Regions from separate parts of the Bacillus sp. ISL-77 genome, predicted to be linked through region 3. Evidence: riboswitches for the same ligand, from Rfam matches in the RefSeq annotation. Region 3 holds a riboswitch; each other region holds the start of a gene.
What was found. A riboswitch is a leader RNA that binds a small molecule or an ion and turns the genes downstream of it on or off. The one in region 3 is predicted to bind glycine.

Region 1: linked by a shared signal. The riboswitch ahead of J7E77_RS07950 (amino acid permease) and the one ahead of J7E77_RS05385 (amino acid permease) in region 3 are both predicted to bind glycine.
Region 2: linked by a shared signal. The riboswitch ahead of gcvT (glycine cleavage system aminomethyltransferase GcvT) and the one ahead of J7E77_RS05385 (amino acid permease) in region 3 are both predicted to bind glycine.

What each region holds. Positions count from the first base shown of each region.
Region 1 is NZ_JAGGQY010000020.1:23,451-30,532, reverse strand. It holds gene J7E77_RS07950 (amino acid permease) at 28-1,434, opposite strand; glycine riboswitch at 1,712-1,811, opposite strand; gene J7E77_RS31400 (glycoside hydrolase family 3 protein) at 1,971-3,593, opposite strand; gene J7E77_RS07940 (hypothetical protein) at 3,691-3,987, opposite strand; gene J7E77_RS07935 (response regulator transcription factor) at 4,317-5,084, opposite strand; gene J7E77_RS07930 (sensor histidine kinase) at 5,081-6,919, opposite strand; gene J7E77_RS07925 (TRAP transporter substrate-binding protein) at 7,019-7,082, opposite strand, start outside.
Region 2 is NZ_JAGGQY010000017.1:48,959-56,040, reverse strand. It holds gene comGA (competence type IV pilus ATPase ComGA) at 1-811, opposite strand, end outside; gene J7E77_RS06320 (YqhG family protein) at 939-1,730, opposite strand; gene J7E77_RS06315 (DEAD/DEAH box helicase) at 1,708-3,396, opposite strand; glycine riboswitch at 3,574-3,661, shown strand; glycine riboswitch at 3,665-3,744, shown strand; gene gcvT (glycine cleavage system aminomethyltransferase GcvT) at 3,831-4,937, shown strand; gene gcvPA (aminomethyl-transferring glycine dehydrogenase subunit GcvPA) at 4,956-6,302, shown strand; gene gcvPB (aminomethyl-transferring glycine dehydrogenase subunit GcvPB) at 6,295-7,082, shown strand, end outside.
Region 3 is NZ_JAGGQY010000013.1:129,181-136,262, forward strand. It holds gene J7E77_RS05370 (aldolase catalytic domain-containing protein) at 1-168, opposite strand, end outside; gene J7E77_RS05375 (hypothetical protein) at 445-816, opposite strand; gene J7E77_RS05380 (MFS transporter) at 1,050-2,267, opposite strand; gene J7E77_RS05385 (amino acid permease) at 2,502-3,866, opposite strand; glycine riboswitch at 4,031-4,111, opposite strand; gene J7E77_RS05390 (DUF2935 domain-containing protein) at 4,627-5,439, opposite strand; partial or broken gene J7E77_RS05395 (cell division protein FtsZ) at 5,519-5,665, opposite strand; gene J7E77_RS05400 (MerR family transcriptional regulator) at 5,827-6,381, shown strand; gene J7E77_RS05405 (patatin-like phospholipase family protein) at 6,680-7,082, opposite strand, start outside.

The sequences.
Region 1 (7,082 bases), on a different contig from region 3:
ATAAAAGTTATTTTTTTGGGTTGCCACTTAATTTTCTGCTACTTTTTGTTGATTCTCCTGATCCGCATAATTCTCCCGATCCGCATAATCCGCCTTCTTTATCAACATCTTATAAATCGCAATCAGCATGATAAACCAGACAGGTGTTACGAATAAGGCAACACGAGTGTCTTCCGCAAGTGCAAGTACGACAAGCACGAACGCTAGGAAGGCAAGGATTAAGTAATTGGAAAATGGATAAAGCGGCAATTTAAATTTGTTCACTTTCGCTAGATCTGGTCTGGTTTTGCGGTATTTCAAATGACTGACGACAGTAATACCCCAAATAAAGATGAAACATACTGTAGAAATACTTGTAATCAGCGTAAATACTCCTTCTGGCATTACATAGTTCAACACAATGGCAATTAAAATAACAACAGTGGAAAAGAACAATGCATTGGAAGGTACCTGACGAGAAGTAAGTTTTGCAAATGGTACAGGTGCATTTTTATCTCTGGCAAGTGAGTATACCATCCGGCTTGTACTGAAAATGGCGCTGTTACATGCCGATGCTGCAGATGTTAGAACGACAAAATTGACGATACCAGCAGCTGCAGCGATACCAACCGCCACGAATACTTGAACGAATGGGCTTTTCGCTGGATTGATGGCGTTCCACGGATAAATACTCATAATGACAATAAGGGCGCCAATGTAGAAAATTAATACCCGAATAGGAATATTATTGATTGCTTTTGGGATAACTTTTTCCGGGTCTTCTGTTTCACCAGCAGTAAGTCCTACAAGTTCAATGCCAACAAACGCAAACACCACCATCTGGAATGAGAGAATAAAGCCATTTATGCCATTTGGGAACATGCCGCCGTGACTCCATAGATTCGTGAAACTGGATGCGCCTGAATTTGTGGAAAAGCCTTTAATAATCATGAAAATCCCGATAACAATTAATGCAAGAATCGCAATAACTTTAATTAATGCGAACCAGAATTCCATTTCGCCAAAAAGCTTTACGGTTGCAAGGTTCATGATTAGCAAAACGACTAGTGCAATTAATCCTGGCATCCATTGTGGTACATTTGGAAACCAAAACTGAGTATAGAGACCAACTGCTGTTAAATCGGCCATAGCGATTGAAATCCAGCAAAACCAGTAGGTCCAGCCAGTAATAAATGCTGCCATATTACCTAAATAGTCTCTAACAAAGTCAACAAAAGAATGATATTTCAAATTGGATAAAAGCAGTTCTCCAAGTGCACGCATGATTAAAAAGCAAATGACACCTGTAATCAAGTAAGCAAATAAAATCGATGGACCTGCTAAATGAATAGATCTACCTGCTCCAAGAAATAATCCTGTTCCGATAGCCCCGCCAATAGCGATAAGTTGAACGTGCCTGTTTTTTAAACCTCTCGACAATGTTTGTTCCTGCATATGAATTCCCTCTTTCTTCTTTTTGAGAATGTTTAATATTTTATTAGTCAATTCGGCAGAAATAAGCGCTTACATTTTTCTGAAAATTATACTCAACAGGACAATCATGATGTGCACTCTCCAATTATTAGTTTTGTGTTTACCTCCTCCTTTTTTTGTTTATTACTATTTTTCTCCACAAAAAAAGGACAGAGAAAAATAGGCGTTCCCCATTTTCCTCTGTCCTTTTACCTGAGAGTATAACTCCTTTGGTGGCACATGGCGCTCTCCAGAGACGCGTCCTATTGTGGTCCTTTTACCTGAGAGATTGAGCCCAATTTTTGGGACTTGCTCCTTCGGTGCTAAACAATGCGTTTAGTCTCTCCCACAATACTCATCCGCAATTATGAATATAATTAAATCCTAGTCTATTCAAGGAATGATGTCAAATGAATTTTCTGAATTTAATTAATTATTATAATTTTATAGAAATACAGAAACCATTGTTAACAGACACTTTTCCATTACAATTTAATGTATTCATGTGTCTTCAACTCCTATTTATATGTTAATCCAAAATCAAATCCGTAAGAATCCCCATTTTTATTTTTATAGACATAGGAAGGATCCTCTACATAGCCTGGAATATCTCCAACCTCGTTGTCTACCGCTTCTTTGTTAGCAGGTATGGTGAATGGAAGTTTCCCTGTCGGATTGTATTTTCCACGAATAACGTCTACGATTGCCTCAGCCTTTACGCCAAACGTGCTGATTACCGCTCCAGCATTGGGCTCAATTTGATCAATCAACCACGGGTTAGTGAAGTTAATCGCAGTAATCGTCGGAACTTTTTTCTGAATCTCAATAATTCTATCAACATTAGTAATTCCTGTTTCAGGGCCTATGGTTATCCGTGGATTATTATCCCAATTCGATTGAACAGGTCGGACCCAAACAAACGCATGAGTCGCTTCCTCAAGTTTATCCGTTACTGTGATAGAAGTATCATACCTTTTTATGGTTTCTTTTAATTTCTGGGTGGCCGCTGCAGCATTTCCTCCCTGGAACATCTCAATGTATAGTTTGACATCCTTTATTTCACTATCACCCAATGGTAATACATTTTTACCATCGATATTGTCATTGCGTAATAGAACTAATGACTTTCGGTGTGCTTCATCCGCTTTTTTCTGTGATTCAGGATTATTGACCACATCAAGCGCATTTTGACCATCGACATAAGGGTTTTCGAAAAGGCCTAATTTCATCATCTCTGTTAGTAAGAAAGTGACTGATTCATCCACTTTTTTCTCATCAAGCAAACTGTTTTTAACTGCATTAATAATTGGTGTTGGATCGGATGCACCAGAAATGATATTTGTCCCGGCATCGATTGCTTTCGCAAATTTTTGTTCTGGTGTTAATCCTTCAGCACCCCATGCATTATTACCAATAGCACCCGTATCGGAATTGACATATCCTTTGAAACCAAGCTCTCCACGTAAGAGGTCAGTGATGAGCGCTTTGTTTAAAGCAAAACCAACTTCTTCAAATTGCTGATTCTCACTATACCATGGCAAACCTTGGTCAGCGCTCGTATTGCTTGGATATGCGTAATATGGCATGACTGACGAAACTCCAGCTGCAATAGCTGCCTTAAAGGTCGGAATATGATATTTAAGCAAGCTGCCTTCAGTTGGATATGGATTGAATTTCCCCTCCACAAAATGAGGATCTAAGCCGTTATCACGTGCTCCACCGCCAGGGAAATGCTTCACAGTGATTGCCACACTGTCTTTACCAAGCTCATCTCCTTGAAAACCTTTGATTACGTTATAGATCATGTTTGAAGCTAGTTCTGGCTGCTCTCCAAATGTATCTTCAATTCTTGCCCAAAGAGGGTCAGTGGCGATATCAGCTGTATACCCGTAAACTTTACGAATACCCGATGCTCGCCATTCCTTTGCGGCCGTTTCCGCAAAGTCTTTCACAAGACTGGCATCTCGAGTTGCCGCTAAACCTAAAGGACCTGGCCAAAAAGAATGCAGACCTGCCCCCTCACTATTATTCGTATAATCTGTTGAGGCATGATTCCGCGGGTTTGAAGTGATAACGATTGGTATTCCTAACCTTGAACCCTCTGCTTCTACCTGCAGCTGATTATTATAATCTGCAACGATATCTGCCGTTGGGGTTTGCCGAAAAATATAGTACCGTGTGTTTTGATTTATTAATTTATTCGGTAGGACTAGCTTGTTATCTTTAAATTGCGGGAATTCAGTAATTCATTCCTGCTTTTTCCTCAAGTGTCATCTTTTTAACAAGATCCTTAACACGTACGTCAGTAGGGACCTGCCAGTTTTCATAGGGGTCGAGTCTTCCGTTATTATTAAGGTCTTTAAATTTCTTCTCACCCTGTACAAGGATGTTTTTGGTCCTCACTTCAATAGCAGGTGCATTTTGCTTATTGCCATTCGATTTTCCCGGTTCCGCGCTTGCATATGGAATAGCAAGCGATGATAACATCAATGCAGCAATCGTTAATGTTGATGCTTTTTTTGAAAATAGTTTCATATCTATTTCTCCCCCGTTTTCCTATTAAAATACTTACAAAAAAGAGTAAAACTAGTTAAATCTTAAACGTATCATGACATTCCTATCACTCCTTCGAGAGAAAACGCTTTCAATCGAAATAATTGTATAATTTAGAAGGTAAACAATAATAGAGAATATTTTTAGGTGAATTTGTGTTTTTTTAAGATTTATAAAATTCAGATATATATACCCATATCCAAAGTCCTAGCTTTAGACCATATAAGAACGCAAAATTGATATAAATTAAGCGCAAACTTAAATCAATCAAAAAAAAGAAGCCAAAAACTAGATTCTTGGCTCGTCGACCTTTATGGAGTTTTTTCCGGTACCTTTTCAAGCGCTGATTTTCGAAACTCTGATGGTGAAAAGCCTGTAAGCCTCTTAAAGTTGTTACTAAAATAGGCTAAATCCGAGTATCCCACTCTCTCAGCAATCTCAGATAATCGTAAGGTTGTATTCAGTAACAAACGTTTGCTTTCCTCAATTCGCAGCTCGGTAATATAATCGACAAACTTCTTGTTCAGCTGTTGTTTGAATAATTGACTAAGATAACTAGGATTCATATGGACAGACTCTGCCGCATCTTTCAGTGTAATTTGGTCTAATGCTGTTTTTTCTAAATACTGCAAAACCTTTTCAATCGTTGAGGAAGGAAGATTTTCATCCTCATTTTTTGGAGTATTCCTTTTTGTCTCTTCTTTTGATTTCATTTCCAGCCACTTTTCAAGACAATCTTTTAACTCGGTTTCCTCTACTGGTTTTAGAAGGTAATCGGTTACACCGGTTCGAATCGCTTGTTGAACAAATTGAAACTCGTCATGAACACTGATCACAATGACATCCTGTTTCTTCTTTAAATGACTCAATTCTTTTACTAACGAAAGCCCGTCCATTATAGGCATTCGAATATCCGTTAACACTAGGTCTGCATCATTATGCTTAATCCAGTCGAGTGCTTCTAACCCGTTTTCACATTCGTGGACCACTTGCAAAGGAAGCTTCAACTTGTTTATCGTCCACTTAAGAGCTGTTCGAACCCATCTCTCATCATCAACCAACAAGATATTTTTCTTCATTCTCTCTCCTCCTCCACATGATGATCTAGTATGGGTAAATGGATCAATACCTCAGTCCCTGAGCCCTGTTCACTTTGAATGGTTATTCCATACTCGGGTCCAAACAAATAATGAATTCTTTGATGAACATTTACGATTCCTATATTTTTCCCATCACTAGTGGCCGTTTTTAAGTCCATTCTTTTCTTGATTTCTTCTAAAATATGATCCTTTATTCCTTCACCAGTATCGGAAATGCGAATAACAACGGAAGACTCAGAATGACGGAAAGCTGATATCACAATTTTTAATTTTCTAGTATTAGGACCATAACCATGAACAAAGCAATTCTCAACCAATGGCTGAAGTGAAAATTTTACCACTTTCAGCTCCATTACCCATTGAGGAATATCAAACATGTACTCAAAACGGTCCTCAAAGCGAACCTTTTGAATCTGCAGATACATTTCACAAAAATTCATTTCTTCTCTAAAACTCACGGTAGATGAATGATTATTAAGATTATACCGAAGTAGTTTTCCAAGTGAGAAAGACATGGTTGCAATATTTTCCTGATTTTCTTCCAATGCCATACCCCTAATGGTTTCAAGAGAATTGTATAAAAAGTGGGGATTCATTTGTGATTGCAGCATTTTTAATTCGACTTCTTTTTGTTTAAGTGACATTTCTGCTTCCTTTAACTTAGAGACGTATACTTCTTCAAGTAAGTTGGATAGTTTCTCAACGGTATTATTAAAACCAGCAGTCAATTGTCCGATTTCATCATTTGTATCCACTCGAACTCTGCCATCTAATTTTCCAATTTCAACTTCCTTCATAAAATGTTGCAGACGACGGATGGGCCGAATAATGCTTGTGGCGAATCCGAACCCGATCAAATAGGCAATGATCAAAGAGACAAGAATGGTTAAGAATATGGCTTTTTCAATTTGAACGATTCCCCCCGTCAAATCTCGGTATGGGACTGCCGATAGAAACCTCCAGCCGAGGTTCCGAGAAAAAGTATAGGTAACAAAATCTCTCCGTTCATTTTCTAAAATTTCCGTGCTGCTTCCTTCTGTTTTCAGGTTTGAAAGTTGTTTAAATTCAACCTTTTTCCCGAGTTTTGAGTAGTCAGGATGGTAAATATAATGCCCGTTCGCATCTAGAATGGAAAAATAGCCATTTTTACTGATAGTTACCTTGTTAGAGATTTCTTCAATTCTTCTGAAATTGATATCAATAATAAGCATGCCTACAGGTAAGAGCGTCTGGGGGTTATATAGTCTCCTTACGAGTGAAATGACAGGCTGTTCCTTATTTTCTAATTTTAACTTTCTCATAACTAACATACTCATCCCATTAAGTGGGACAGACGAATACCAATATTCTTCTTTCATTTTCGTAGCAGGATAGAAATTTCTATTTCCAAGAGTATCAATTACCTGATTGTTATTAAGTAGTATAGTGATATTAGTTATATCTGCTCTTGAGTATTCTGCTTCTTTAAGGGTGTTACGAGTTGGTTCAATAAATTTATCTCTATTTTCTGACATTTTCAATTTCAAAAGGCTCGATAATTCAGGAGAGTTGATAATTTTTAAGCTGGTAATCTCAAAATCTTGTAAATAATATTCGATATGTGACTCTACTTGATCAATTACTTGGCTGCTCGATTGTCTAAGTACATTTTCAAGTTCAACCGATGAACGATTGTATGAAATAACTCCAACTGAAATGACTGGAAAAATAACCAGAAAACTGGAGAAAATGCAGAGCTTTATCATCAGTGATTGATTTTTTAAGAGGATGTATCGTTCAAGGAATTCTGCGATTTTTCTCCACCACTTCATCATTGTTGTTATTCATTCCAATCTATTAGTGATTTTTTAAACAGAAAAGACCTAGCTGGTAAATGGATATATTCACCAACTAGGCATACTGCCAGCTATAGATTATGGACGTGCTTTTTCAATGGCATCCATTACCTCTTTATAATCTTTTGAATATTTATCAACC
Region 2 (7,082 bases), on a different contig from region 3:
CAATAAGTGTCTGCTCGACCTCTAACCAATTCACTCCAAACTCACGCAGGCGATAAACCGCTCCCTTCGCATCACGGGTATGCATCGTGGAAAGCACTAGATGGCCTGTTAATGCAGCCCTTACCGCAATCTTTGCCGTCTCAGCATCTCTAATTTCACCGACCATGATAATGTCAGGATCATGTCGAAGAATTGCCTTTAATCCGGCTGCATAGGTGACGCCTGCTTTTTCATTGACTTGGATCTGCAGGACTGAGTCATAGTTTTTTTCAATGGGATCTTCGAGTGTAATGACATTACGATGAAATAAGTGGGCGGTTTCATTTAAAAGGGAATAGAGAGTAGTCGTTTTTCCGCTGCCCGTCGGCCCGGTAAAAATTATTAATCCATGAGCGTGTTTGAGAAGGGCAAGTAGTTTTCGGGTCATTGCTGGGAAGAGTGAAAGTTGGTGAAAAGGAATTTGTTCTTGCTGTGGTAATAGCCGGATGACAAGGCTCTCTCTGTTATTAGAAGGGAGTGTGGAAAGCCTGAGCCCCATTAAATTTCCGTCAACTTCACAAAAAATGGATCCACTTTGTGGTCGTCTTCTTTCTCCGATATCCATATTGGCTGTGAATTTAAAATGTGAGATTAATCTGTCGCATTCGTCTTTTGGAAGGGATAATCGAGGAATTAACTTGTTGGTTAGTCGGATTTGGACGAGTGTGTCCCTCTTCCTTGGGATAATGTGAATATCTGTTGCCTGGTTTCGTGCAGCATCTGTAATGATTCGATTTGCTAAAATTTCTATCTCGCTAACAATAAGTACCACCGCCTTTTCATTTTTCTTTGGATAATATTCGACAAGGTTCCTCCTTATCCTTCTTTATTTTCAAAAATATTTTTAAGGGTGTCAGGCACCATGTGAAAATTTCACATGGTGCCTGACACCCTGTCCCTTATATTGCTTTTTCAGTTAGATAAAAGAGGCCGCCATTGATGAAGGATATGGAGATTTTTGGTTCGTACTGTTCCTGTAGAGCCATTTTTTCGGTTTCAAAGTTTTCATTTTCATCTTCAACATCTTCGTAAAAATGATTCAAGAGGCGTAAATCTTTATCCCAACGTTCTCGAGCATCTATTGCCCAAGAGTGGTCATCCTTCTCAATTATGGATGTAAGATAGGTTTCAACTCTCATCATCCCGCTTTGAGGTTTCACTAAAGGTGACAAAGTAAAGGAGTAATCAGGTATTTTTGGTGTTAACGGTATTTCAAGCAGTCTGTCATGGAAATCTTCAACCATTTTTCCGTTAATGAGTTGTAAGCCGATTGATTTGAAAATATCCCGCTTACGGTCACATTGATAGGAGATCTTAACATTCATACAAAGCCATGGTAGTAAAGGAGTTTGCTTGTTTTGATTCCGATGATTTTCATAAAGTCGGATATAGCTGGCTAAATTTTTCGCCGAAGTAAAAATTTGATGAAGCCGAGGTGAACCAAAATGAATGATTTCCCCCTTTATATTTTCAGGAGCGGCATCTTGGTTCGTAATAAATGTTAACTTCATCGGGTTTGGAATTCCGCCCGTTTTTTCTAAATAGTGCCAGTAAAAAGGCCGATTCATTAATTCCTTATCAAGTTCAACTGTTAATTGAACAGTCAAATAGCCTGGGCTATTCGCCACAATTGCACAGTCATTAGCCTGAAAATAGTTCAATAAAAAGTTATGAATTTCCTGCTGCTGCATGTGAATCTCCCTTCTTCATGTCCTGAGCAAATTCAATCATTGATGATAAATTTTCCATTTTAATTCGCATTTCGCCTTCGGATGAGGATTGTCCAAAAATATCGATTAAATGGTCTTCTATATTGCCAAATTCCAACTTTGTTAATATATCGTCAAGTTCACCAATTACTTTTTCAAATAAATGTATTTTCTCATAAAGAAGCTTCAAAATATGTTCTTCGACAGTATTTTTTATCGCAAAATTATAAATCATGACATCCTTTTCCTGGCCCAGACGATGGATACGACCAATTCGTTGTTCGAGCCTCATTGGATTCCATGGCAAATCAAAGTTAATTATATGATTACAAAATTGAAGGTTAATACCTTCACCGCCTGCTTCAGTTGCAATAAGGACTTGAGCGTGCTTTTGGAATAATTCTCTCATCCAGTCCTTTTTTCCACGCTTAAAGCCGCCCCGAAAAGGGACAGATGAAATTCCATGCTGTTTTAAATACCATTGGAGGTACATTTGTGTTGCACGGTATTCTGTAAAAATAATCACTTTATCATTTACTTTTTGAATTAATTCTAATGCTTTTTCCGCTTTTGAATTCTTCTGGACAGCTTCGACTTTTGTTATTAAATACTGAATTTGTTCTTCGAAAGCTGGGGTTGGATTTTCCTTTTTTTGCAGCATGTTTTTTAATGTATAAAAAACTGCTTCTCTACTGCTGCATGCCTCACGCTGTAATGTCATTACGGAGAATGAACTTGCCTGTGCCCAATTCCCCTCATTTTTTAATTCAGTAATTGACTCATAAAGATCTTTCTCCTCTTGAGTGCATTCAATCGGAATGGTTTCCACATGCCTTTTCGTCCACTCAATGCCTGTATCTGCCCGCCGGTTCCGAATCATAACCTTGTTTACTAATTCTTTTAAATGCTCATCATCATTTAATGAACGTGCATCTCGTTTGTATTTTTCAAAGAATGTCGTTTCGCTGCCTAAATGTCCTGGTTTTAATAATGAAACCAGATTAAAAATTTCCTCGATACGGTTCTGAATGGGTGTTGCCGTCAATAGTAAACAAAATTTCTTTTTCAGATTTTGGACAAATTCGTAGTTTTTTGTTTTGTTATTTTTAAGTTTATGGGCTTCATCAATGATAATTAGGTCATAGTCCTGCTTGAAAATGATGTCTCGGTGTGGATTCCGTTTGGCCGTATCAATCGACGACACGACGACATCACATTGTTCCCATACATAACTTTTTCTTTGTGAAATGGCTGGAATGAAAAATTTGCTATTCAACTCCATCGACCATTGAGTAACTAACGATGCAGGGACAAGAATTAATACCTTTTTCACCAATCCGCGAATCATATATTCTTTTAGAATAAGCCCGGCCTCAATCGTTTTTCCGAGTCCTACTTCATCGGCAAGGATGGCTTTCCCATTCATGTTTTCAATTACTTGTTTTGCTGTTTCAAGCTGGTGAGGAAGTGGGGTTAGATTGGGTAAATGGCTTGGTGCCAATAAACCCTTGAAATCTGGAATGACGAGATGTTTTTCAACTCCAATTGCTAGTTTAAAAAGTTCCCAATTCCCCCATGGACCATCGTTTTCAATTCTATGTAAAAAATCATCCTTCCAGGAGGAATCAAATTCAATTTCGATCGACATGGTTCCAGCTCCTTTTTGTTCAATTTCCAGCTTTATTCTTTTCTAATAAAGTTATTGCTCAATGTATTATTTTAATGTTAGGATGATAATAGCTTTGAATGTTTTAAATATTTTAATAAAGTAATTTATTTTATAAGTATAATTAGTATGACCAATTTGGATAATATTATAATGCGAATGATTATAAGGGGAGAGACTACTTATGTAGCGCCGAAGGAGCAAGCAGAAATGTGAATCTCTCAGGCAAAAGAACTCTTGTAGGACGCAGCTCTGGAGAGCGCTGCTAGCTTTAAGCAGCCACCAAAGGGGAAAGCCTTTCTAGGTAAACTTTCAGGTGCAAGGACAGAGACCTTCTTACGTTTCATAGGAGGTTTCTGTCCTTTTTTAAATTTTCCAAGGAATAATTTGTGCCAAAGATTGAAGGGGGATTAAGAATGTCTGATTTAAAACGAACTCCACTTTTTGATGTGTATAAAGAATGGGGTGGAAAAACTATTGATTTTGGTGGTTGGGCACTGCCGGTCCAATTCTCTAGCATTAAAGAAGAGCATGAAGCTGTTCGCTCTTGTGCAGGATTATTTGATGTTTCCCATATGGGTGAAGTAGAAGTAAAAGGCACTAATAGCTTAGCATTTTTACAAAAAATGCTGACTAATGACATTTCAAAAGTAAAAAATGGAGGTGCCCAGTACACCGCCATGTGTTATGAAAATGGCGGTACAGTTGATGACCTGCTTGTATATAAAATTGAAGACAATCATTACCTTTTAGTAGTAAACGCATCAAATATTGAAAAAGATTACAAATGGCTTGAAGACCATTTAACTGGTGATGTCTCTTTAGAAAACTTATCGGAAAAAACAGCACAGCTGGCTATCCAGGGACCACTTGCGGAAAAAGTATTGCAAAAGCTTGCGGGAGATAATGATTTAAGCCAAATTGGCTTTTTCAAATTCCAACAAGATGTAATCCTAAATGGGAAAAAGGCACTGGTATCAAGAACTGGTTATACTGGTGAAGATGGCTTTGAAGTGTATTGCGATGCAGAAGATGTTGTGGACCTTTGGAGAGAAATTTTAACTGCAGGTAAAGAAGATGGAGTAATCCCATGTGGATTAGGGTCACGCGACACACTTCGCTTTGAAGCAGTTTTAGCGCTTTATGGTCAAGAACTATCTCCAGAAATTTCACCACTTGAAGCTGGAATTGGCTTCGCTGTGAAATTAAACAAAGAAGATGACTTTATCGGGAAACAAGCGTTAATCCAACAAAAAGAAAAGGGTTTAACAAGAAAATTGGTTGGAATCGAAATGATTGATCGTGGGATTCCACGTCATGGCTACCCTGTTTATAAAGATGATCAGTTAATTGGTGAGGTTACAACTGGAACGCAATCACCCACGTTAAAGAGGAATATTGGTCTTGCCCTAATCAATGCAGAATTTGCGGGTCTTGAATCCGAAGTTGAAGTTGAAATTCGCGGCAAACGTTTAAAAGCTACTGTAGTTCCAACACCTTTTTATAAAAAAGAAAAGAAATAACAGAAGGGAGTTAGGTTTATGAAACATCGCTATTTACCTATGACTGAACAAGATAAGAAGACTATGCTTGAGGCAATTGGTGTTTCCTCTATTGATGAACTGTTTAGCGATATCCCTGAGAAAGTAAGATTTAAGGGTGAGTACAATATAAAAGCGGCAAAGTCTGAAACAGCCTTAATGAAAGAGCTTTTTAAGATGGCAAGTCGGAACGCTGACCTGAAAAGAAACGTATCTTTTATAGGTGCAGGTGTTTATGACCATTACATGCCTGTAATTGTCGACCATGTTATTTCTAGATCAGAATTTTATACAGCTTATACACCTTATCAACCAGAAATTTCACAAGGTGAACTTCAAGCTATCTTTGAATTCCAAACAATGATTTGTGAGTTAACTGGAATGGATGTTGCCAACTCATCGATGTATGATGGCGGAACTGCACTTGCTGAAGCAGCGATGCTTAGTGCAGGCCATACCAAACGAAAAACAATAGTTGTATCCAGTGCTGTACATCCAGAATCACGTGATGTTCTTAAAACTTATGCAAAGGGTCAGTACCTCAATGTGATTGAAGTACCAGTCAAAGATGGTGTAACAGATCTAGACGCATTAAAGGGACTAGTTAATGAAGATGTTGCAGCCGTTATCGTCCAATATCCAAACTTCTTTGGGCGAGTCGAGCCGTTAAAAGAGCTTGAGGAAATCATTCATGCAAATAAGTCCATGTTTGTTGTTTCAAGTAACCCACTTTCCCTTGGGGTATTAACACCTCCAGGTAAATTTGGTGCTGACATCGTTATTGGTGATGCGCAGCCGTTTGGGATCCCAACTGCCTTTGGCGGACCGCACTGCGGATATTTTGCTGTCACTACTAAGTTAATGCGGAAAGTTCCAGGCCGTCTTGTTGGACAGACAACGGATGACCAAGGGCGCCGTGGTTTTGTCTTAACACTGCAAGCACGTGAACAGCATATCCGACGTGATAAAGCGACATCAAATATTTGCTCCAATCAGGCATTAAATGCCCTCGCTGCATCTGTAGCGATGACCGCACTTGGTAAAAAGGGTGTCAGGGAAATGGCTGCGGCCAACTTGCAAAAAGCTCATTATGCGAAAAATGCTTTCAAGGAAGCTGGCTTTGAAGTTGTTTATGATGGCCATTCCTTCAATGAATTCGTTGTGAAATTAACTAAGCCTGTAAAAGAAATCAACCAAAACCTTTTACAAAAAGGAATAATCGGGGGCTATGATTTAGGTCGTGATTATTCAGAACTGGCTAACCATATGCTGATTGCTGTAACAGAACAAAGATCGAAGGAAGAAATTGATACTCTAGTGAAAGAATTGGGGGATTTCCATGCATAATCAAGACCAGGCACTCATTTTTGAACTTAGCACACCAGGCCGCATCGGCTACAGCCTGCCGGAAATGGATGTACCGGAACTAGATCTCAGTGGTCTCCTTCCTGATGGTTACCTTCGTACAGAAGAGCCTGAACTTCCTGAAGTTTCGGAGCTTGATATTATGCGCCACTACACTGCCCTCTCGAGGAGAAATCATGGCGTCGATTCAGGATTCTATCCACTAGGCTCGTGTACGATGAAATATAATCCGAAAATCAACGAAAATGTAGCGCGTTTTAACGGATTTGCACATGTACATCCGCTGCAAGATGAAAGCTCTGTTCAAGGTGCTCTTGAACTTTTATACGATTTGCAGGAGCATTTAATCGAAATAACAGGTATGGACGAAGTGACCTTGCAACCTGCCGCAGGGGCTCATGGGGAATGGACAGGTTTAATGATGATCCGTGCTTATCATGAGGCTAACGGTGATATGAACCGTACAAAAGTAATCGTCCCTGATTCTGCTCATGGTACGAACCCAGCTTCTGCTACGATTGCTGGTCTAGAAACAATTACCGTTAAATCAAATGAACATGGTCTTGTCGACCTTGAAGATTTAAGAAGGGTTGTTGGGGAAGATACTGCTGCATTAATGTTAACCAACCCGAATACGCTTGGACTATTTGAAGAAAACATTCTTGAATTGGCTGAAATTGTCCATGAAGCAGGTGGTAAGCTTTATTATGATGGAGCAAACCTAAACGCCGTTCTTTCAAAAGCAAGACCTGGGGATATGGG
Region 3 (7,082 bases):
CGCTTTAAGAAGCTTTGGAGAATTTTTATAGCCAATCTCCATGTATTCAACACCCGCTTCACTTAGGCCGTTATACAAGTCTTGAACAAATTCGACACTGAAATCCCAATTGTTAACTAATCCTCCATCACGAATGGTACAGTCTAAAATTTTGCTACGAGTTTCCATGATCGTCATTTCCCCCTGTTTATTCCACTTTTCTCATATTATTTCATACTTTTATGCTTTTAATTACTAAAAATTTCTTATTGTGTTTATATCATGGTTTGTCCGAATGTGTCAACCTATTTCCTGAAAATTCTTATAATCAAATAATAATAGCATAAATACCCTTCACTTTTGTTCCTGTATTTTGTACGGGTATGGTTACATTAATTCCTATTTGACGAAATGAAAAGGCATTGGCTTTATTAATACCAATGCCTTAGTTAAAAAAAGGAAATCTTAGGACCAATGATACAGTTTTCCCTGCCTGCTAAATGATTGACTGAGATCCTTTAATGTGTAAACTCTAGCCGTTAAGAGAAATAAATCATTGTAGTTATTATGGATGTATTCATCAATAATCTCGATTCCTTCTATAAATTGATCAACTAAATAATACGTGTACTTTTCATCCCAAGAAAACTTATTGATTCTTAAAAGTTCATCTGCAAGTATTTGAAACTTAAACTCCTCAATCAGGAGTTTTATTTGAAACAATTTATCCGGATTAAACCTAAAGCTGTTTTTATTTTCATGGCTTTTCTGAACATATTTTATAAAACCCTTGATATTTTCAGCCAACATATTCGCTTTTTGCATCTCGAAGTTCAATTTGTCCTCTCCTCAACGTCTAATTTCCAACCCATCTTTAAGAAGAGTGTATGTTTGGGGACGTTATAATGACACCAACAATACTATTTATCACGAAAAAGAGGCCTTAGAATTAAAGAATCAGGAAAAATTAGCGAACAATCTCCATAAAAAAGAGGCACAAATCCAATTTGATTTGCAGCCTCAATTTAGTTTAGATTTTATTATTTTATGAAGATGCTATAAGAGTCAATTCACACTGCTTTAGATAAAGTAATGTTTTGATCTTGATTATCTTTTCTTTTTTTCAAACTAACCATTGCTATAAAGGAGATACAGTAGAGTACAGCAAGATATCCCATTGCAATCGTAACATTAGCATGCTGCAGGATATATCCTACTAAAATAGGAGATAATCCCCCTAATGCTCTACCGAAGTTAAAGATAGTATTGGTTGCTGTACTGCGAATTTCTACTGGATAGTAATTGCTTATTAATGCACCGTAACCAGCAAACATTCCATTCGAGAAGAATCCTACAATCGCACCGCCGATTAAAAGACCCGCACTTCCTGACGCAAAGGAGTATAAAAAGACTGCGATTGCGGAAGCGAATAAGAAGATTCCGAATGACCGCTTCATTCCAAGTCGATCCATAAACTGTCCAAAAGTTAACATACCTGCAATCATTCCCGCAGCTGTACTAATCGTCCAAAGAGCCGAGTTTGAAACTGATAATCCCTGGGATTGTTGAAGCATGGATGGCAGCCAAATCATCAAGCCATTATAACCTGCAATTTGGACCGTTGCCATAATAGCTAAAGCAATCGTCGTAACTGAAGTTCTTGGAGTAGCAAACAATTGCTTTAAATTCCCTTGCTTTGGCACAAGTTGTTTTTTCTTTTGTGATGCAAGCCACACGGGTGATTCGTCTAATTTTTTTCGGACGATAAAGGCGAATATAACCGGAACCAATCCGATGAAAAACAATCCTCTCCATCCCCAAGCAGGCAGGATCATGGCACTAAGAAGAGCAGCCAGAATCACACCGTATTGTGCACCGATGCTAACATAAGAAGAAGCGCGTCCTTGTTTATTCTTTGGCCATGCTTCAGCCACAAGCGCCATACCAATTCCGTATTCCCCACCTGCGCCTAAGCCGGCAATAAACCTAAAGATGTATACTTGTCCAATATTTACGGCTAAACCAGTTAACGCCGTTCCGATAGCAAATAGTAGAATCGTATAGGTAAATATTTTAACTCTCCCAAATTTATCTGCTAAGATACCGAAAATGATTCCTCCAGCGAGCATACCTAAATTGGTAATCGAAGAAATAAGACCTCCAGCAACCATGTCAATATGAAACTCTGCAATAATCATCGACATCGCAAAGGAGATAAACATGATATCCATGCCCTCTAATGTTAAACCTGCTACTGATGCAACTACTGTTTTTTTACGATAATCCATTTTTGTCGTTCTCCTTTCAAGCCTCACAGGACTTTGATTAAAAGATAATGGGCAAAAATAAAATGCCCTTTCATCCAAAGGACAAAAGGGCATTCATATACATAATTAGTATAATGAAGTTTACTTTTGCCTTTTTGGCCTCTCTGGACCAAATTAAAGGAATTTAATTTCATCTAATAGTAACACGATACATATCATGTGACAATATTTTTATTATATTGCAAGAATTCTACTTTACGCAGATATTCTAATATTTTTTCCCTTTGTCCTTTTAAATGAATACACTATGAATAAAAGAATGAACCATAATGGTGTCATTAATAAAGCGACACGAGTTGATTCTGCAAATAGCATAATAATGAGAATAAATGCAAATAACGTGAGAACAAGATAATTAATAAATGGTGTAAACGGTGCTTTAAAAATCGACTTTTCATGTAAATCGGGGCGTGATTTCTTATATCGCAGATGACAAATTAAGATAATGCTCCAAACCCAAATAAAACAAATCGCACTAATCGTTGTCACGATACCAAAGGCTTGTTCTGGAATCAGCTTACTTAAAAGAGCTCCGACGGAAAGAACAAGTGCAGATATAAATAATGCGTTACTCGGTACATGATTTTTATTTAATTTAGCAAAATTCGCTGGTCCCTGTTGATGATTACTTAAATTAAATAATATGCGGCTCGTTGAAAACAATCCACTGTTACAGGCAGACGCAGCTGATGTTAAGACGACAAAATTAATAATTCCTGCAGCAATCGGAATACCAACTAAACTAAACGTTTTTACAAAAGGACTGTTTCCTGCATTCAGTTGCGTCCATGGATTGATGCATAAAAGGATAATAAGGGCTCCCACATAGAAAAACAGTATTCTTAAAGGTATTTTATTTATTGCAGATGGGATATTTTTTTGTGGATTGGATGTTTCGGCTGCTGATACACCTACTAATTCAACACCTACAAATGCAAATACAACCATTTGAAAAGAAAGTAAGAAACCTGATATTCCATTTGGGAAAAGACCACCATGGCTCCATAGATTTTTTACTGTAACCGTTCCTGAATCTGTTTGAAATCCAATAATTAACAAAATGACCCCTATGATGATTAAAGCAAGAATGGTGATCACTTTAATTAAAGCAAACCAAAACTCTAATTCTCCAAATAGCTTTACTGTTAATAAATTTAGTCCCAATAATAGAATTAAACAGACTATAGCAGGCATCCATTGTGGGATATCGAACCAATATTGTACATATACACCAACAGCAATAATATCAGCCATTGCTGTCATAATCCAACAAAACCAATACGTCCATCCAGTTACATAACCAGCCCACGGTCCAATATAATCCTCGGCGAAGTCCGTAAATGATTGATAGCCCTTATTTGATAAAAGAAGCTCTCCTAATGCCCTCATTACAAAAAAACATGCGATACCCACGATTAAGTATGCAATAATGATAGATGGACCTGCTAACTGAATGGCTTTTCCTGAACCTAGGAATAAACCTGTACCAATCGTACCTCCAATCGCAATCAGTTGTACGTGCCGATTTTTTAAATCTCGTTTTAATTCTTGTTGTACCACTTCATTTGCCCCCTCATTAGTAATAATTTCCTTTGTTCACTTTGTGAAGATATGAACAAATGGTTAAACTCCATGAAAAAAGAGATTGGAATTTCTCCAATCTCTTCGGTCATAAGAATAACAAATAATATCCATTACTCTTTTGTCAGAATAACAAATAAAACTCGTACTCTTCTGTCCTTTTGCCTGAGATTGTGAACCCTTCGGCGCCGCAGATTTCCTGCGGTCTCTCCAGAAGCTGCTCCTGCTATAGTTTGATCCATAGCAATCATAGCTTGCTTAGTATTTAATTTATGTAGAAGAACAAATGGTTCAAAATCCCCCGCTAAAAAAAGTTATGCATTATTACTTCTTATCTCACAAACTAAATTATTGTTAAATAATTTCTAATTTTAGTAGTATTCAATCACTTTGTCAATAATTAATTTCGGAGAATCTAGATTAATGGAGAAACAAAAAATGAACCCACTGCAAAGGATTGGGTTCATTTTTATCGCATTCGTGGATTCTGCATCTTTAATCTCCTAGTACCAAAAAATATTGAATATGATTTGCTGATATGGGCGTAATCGCCATAACACGATATCCGATACTCAGTAATTGCGACAAAGTTTCTGCACAATTTTGACGTGGAGGCTCAAACGGAGCATGGAAACTTTTATAAAGATTTATTAATTGATTATTGTTTGTACAGTGAAGCAAGATCACATGTCTACCAGTCCATGCTTGACCGATCATTGGTTGTGGTTGTGTTTCCCTTTTATTTCTCATTAAAATATTCCTTAAGTCGAGGTTTAGCAGGATCACAATTGGGTGAGTCAAGATTTGCCGATTCTGCTAATTTCATAAGATAATAACATTCTTCACGGTACATATGATCCGCCATTAGGGGGGCGAATGTTCCTAATGCTTGCTTACTTAGTCTGAGTTCTTCTATTTCATGTAGAAAATTTTGAAATAATTTTATTTCTAACTGGCTGTCTGAATTCATTTTTAACAAAGCAGGGAACGAGGTCAAATTAGTTCTTAAATATCCTGCTAGTTCAACTGATTTCAGGTAAAAATCTTCAAAGTTCTTCCTAAATGTATTACTTTTCTCAATGAGTTTCTTTTCAACACTATCTAAATTAGAGGAAATTGCCTCTGAATGACCCGCAGCATCTAATAACCATAAAAGATGATGATGTAGTTCATGGTAAACAGGAGGAGCTTCCCCTGCTTTTAGGTGTATTAAAATTCTTAAGTATTCCTCTAATTCATTGACCATATGATTAATAAAGGTTGGCGAAAGGTGAATTTTTATTTTCCCTATCAGATGTTTTCTTAATAAGTCCAATTTAAATTCCCGTAATCTTATAACCTCTGTTTCAGCTTCAATTGTTAATGGCACTAAATCTGAGGAATTTGCACGCTCCAGAAGTTTGTCAAAAACTCGAATAAAAGATGATGCCTTCTCAATTTCCTCTTTTTGAACGGGTGCAAGAGCTTCGAAAATAAGCCTCGAATGATCACCTAATATTTGGAGCCAAAAACGGTGTTCAAATTTTGCTGTTCTCGCAAAGACATCGTTCATGTTTATTCCTCCCAGTAAGAAATCCCCACACTATTTTGATGTTTATTCTTCTTATTTGCTTCTTATGACCAATGACATGCTCAGTGAATCCAGTGGCAAAGACAGTTACGATAATTTCTTCATCTAAGTTTTCGTTAATGACCGAACCAAAGATCATATTTAATTCCTCATGAGAAGCAGAAGCAACTATATCGGCTGCTTCCTGTACTTCAAAAAGACTTAAATTAATTTTCGACTCTCATTCTCACTGAATGATGTCTGACATCCTTACTTTTATAGCCGTATCCTTCCATATAGTGCATTACCTATACTTCATTCAGAAAAAATTCTAATAAAAAAAGGAATTCTCAGCGTTTTATAGAAGTGTTAAATTGGAGGTGTAGTGTTATGACGATAATATATTCACCTAGTGACGTACAGGAATTGCTTGGAATTGATGGTAGTACATTACGGAAGTATGCCATTCTCTTAGAAGGACATGGGTATCAAGTTCAGCGTAATAATAGAGGACATAGAACCTATATAGATAAAGATGTTATCACTCTCCGCAAATTAATCGAATTCAGTAAGCAAGAGGGTATGACGATGGAACGTTCAGCCGAGGCAGTGATGACATGGAACTCTGTAGAATATAAAACGGTAACCTTTACGGAAGTGGTGCCGTTACAGACAACTAATGAGGGGGATATTGAGCAAAATACTAACACTAAAGAGCTATTGGATCGTATAGAACATTTGGATCAAGTAAACTTAGATTTAATCAAACATTTGAAGGAGAAGGCAGTACGGGAAGCTAGGCAAGAAGAGAAGATTAATCTAATTTTGAAGTATGTAGAACGTATGGAGCAAATGGAGAAGGAACGAAGTAAAATGATTGAGGAAGAAACCAGAAAGCAAATCGCAGTCGCCGAGCAAAGGAAATGGTGGAAATGGTGGAAATGAGAAAAGCCGTGCTTAGAATAGCATGGCTTTTTTTACAAACATAAGTCAAACAATGAAAATTTTTTTCTTTTATTAAAAGAAGTTAACAGTTCATTTAAAATGAGGAATATCGACAACTTTTTCAATATACCTTGTTTATAATGACTTAAGTATTGAAGTGTAAAAAATTGAGGAGGAAACTAATGGACGTTCTACTCTATATCGGTACGAATCTATTAGGTGCTCTTGCTATTGTGCACCTGATTACATTCACTTTTAATCTATTTTCTAAATAAAGTTCGAGAAATGGCCTTTTCAGCTACTTATTCTTTAATCTTTGCATTCTTTTAACCTTATATTGTTCAAAATCCCACTTCGATAAAAATTCTTTTGTAGAAGAATAGCCTGACATATAGAGAAAATCGATTTCATCCGTATCCAATTCAAAATCAGTAGCGTTGATGTCACCAGTTGGAATTTGAATGGTACGTTCAATCGTCTCTTTGTTCAAATGTCGTAGATCATGGGCTTGAATCATCGTATTAAATATATTTTTAAAAAGGTGGATGGGCGTTGGTATTACTGGATCTATGTTAACTTTATCTTTCACAAAACGGAAGCCGAACGTTGGAAACCGAGGGTTTTCCGTATCAAATATCCATATTGGAAAGTTACTTAGTAAACCACCATCTAAAATGTAGGACTTTTTACGGTCTTTTGAT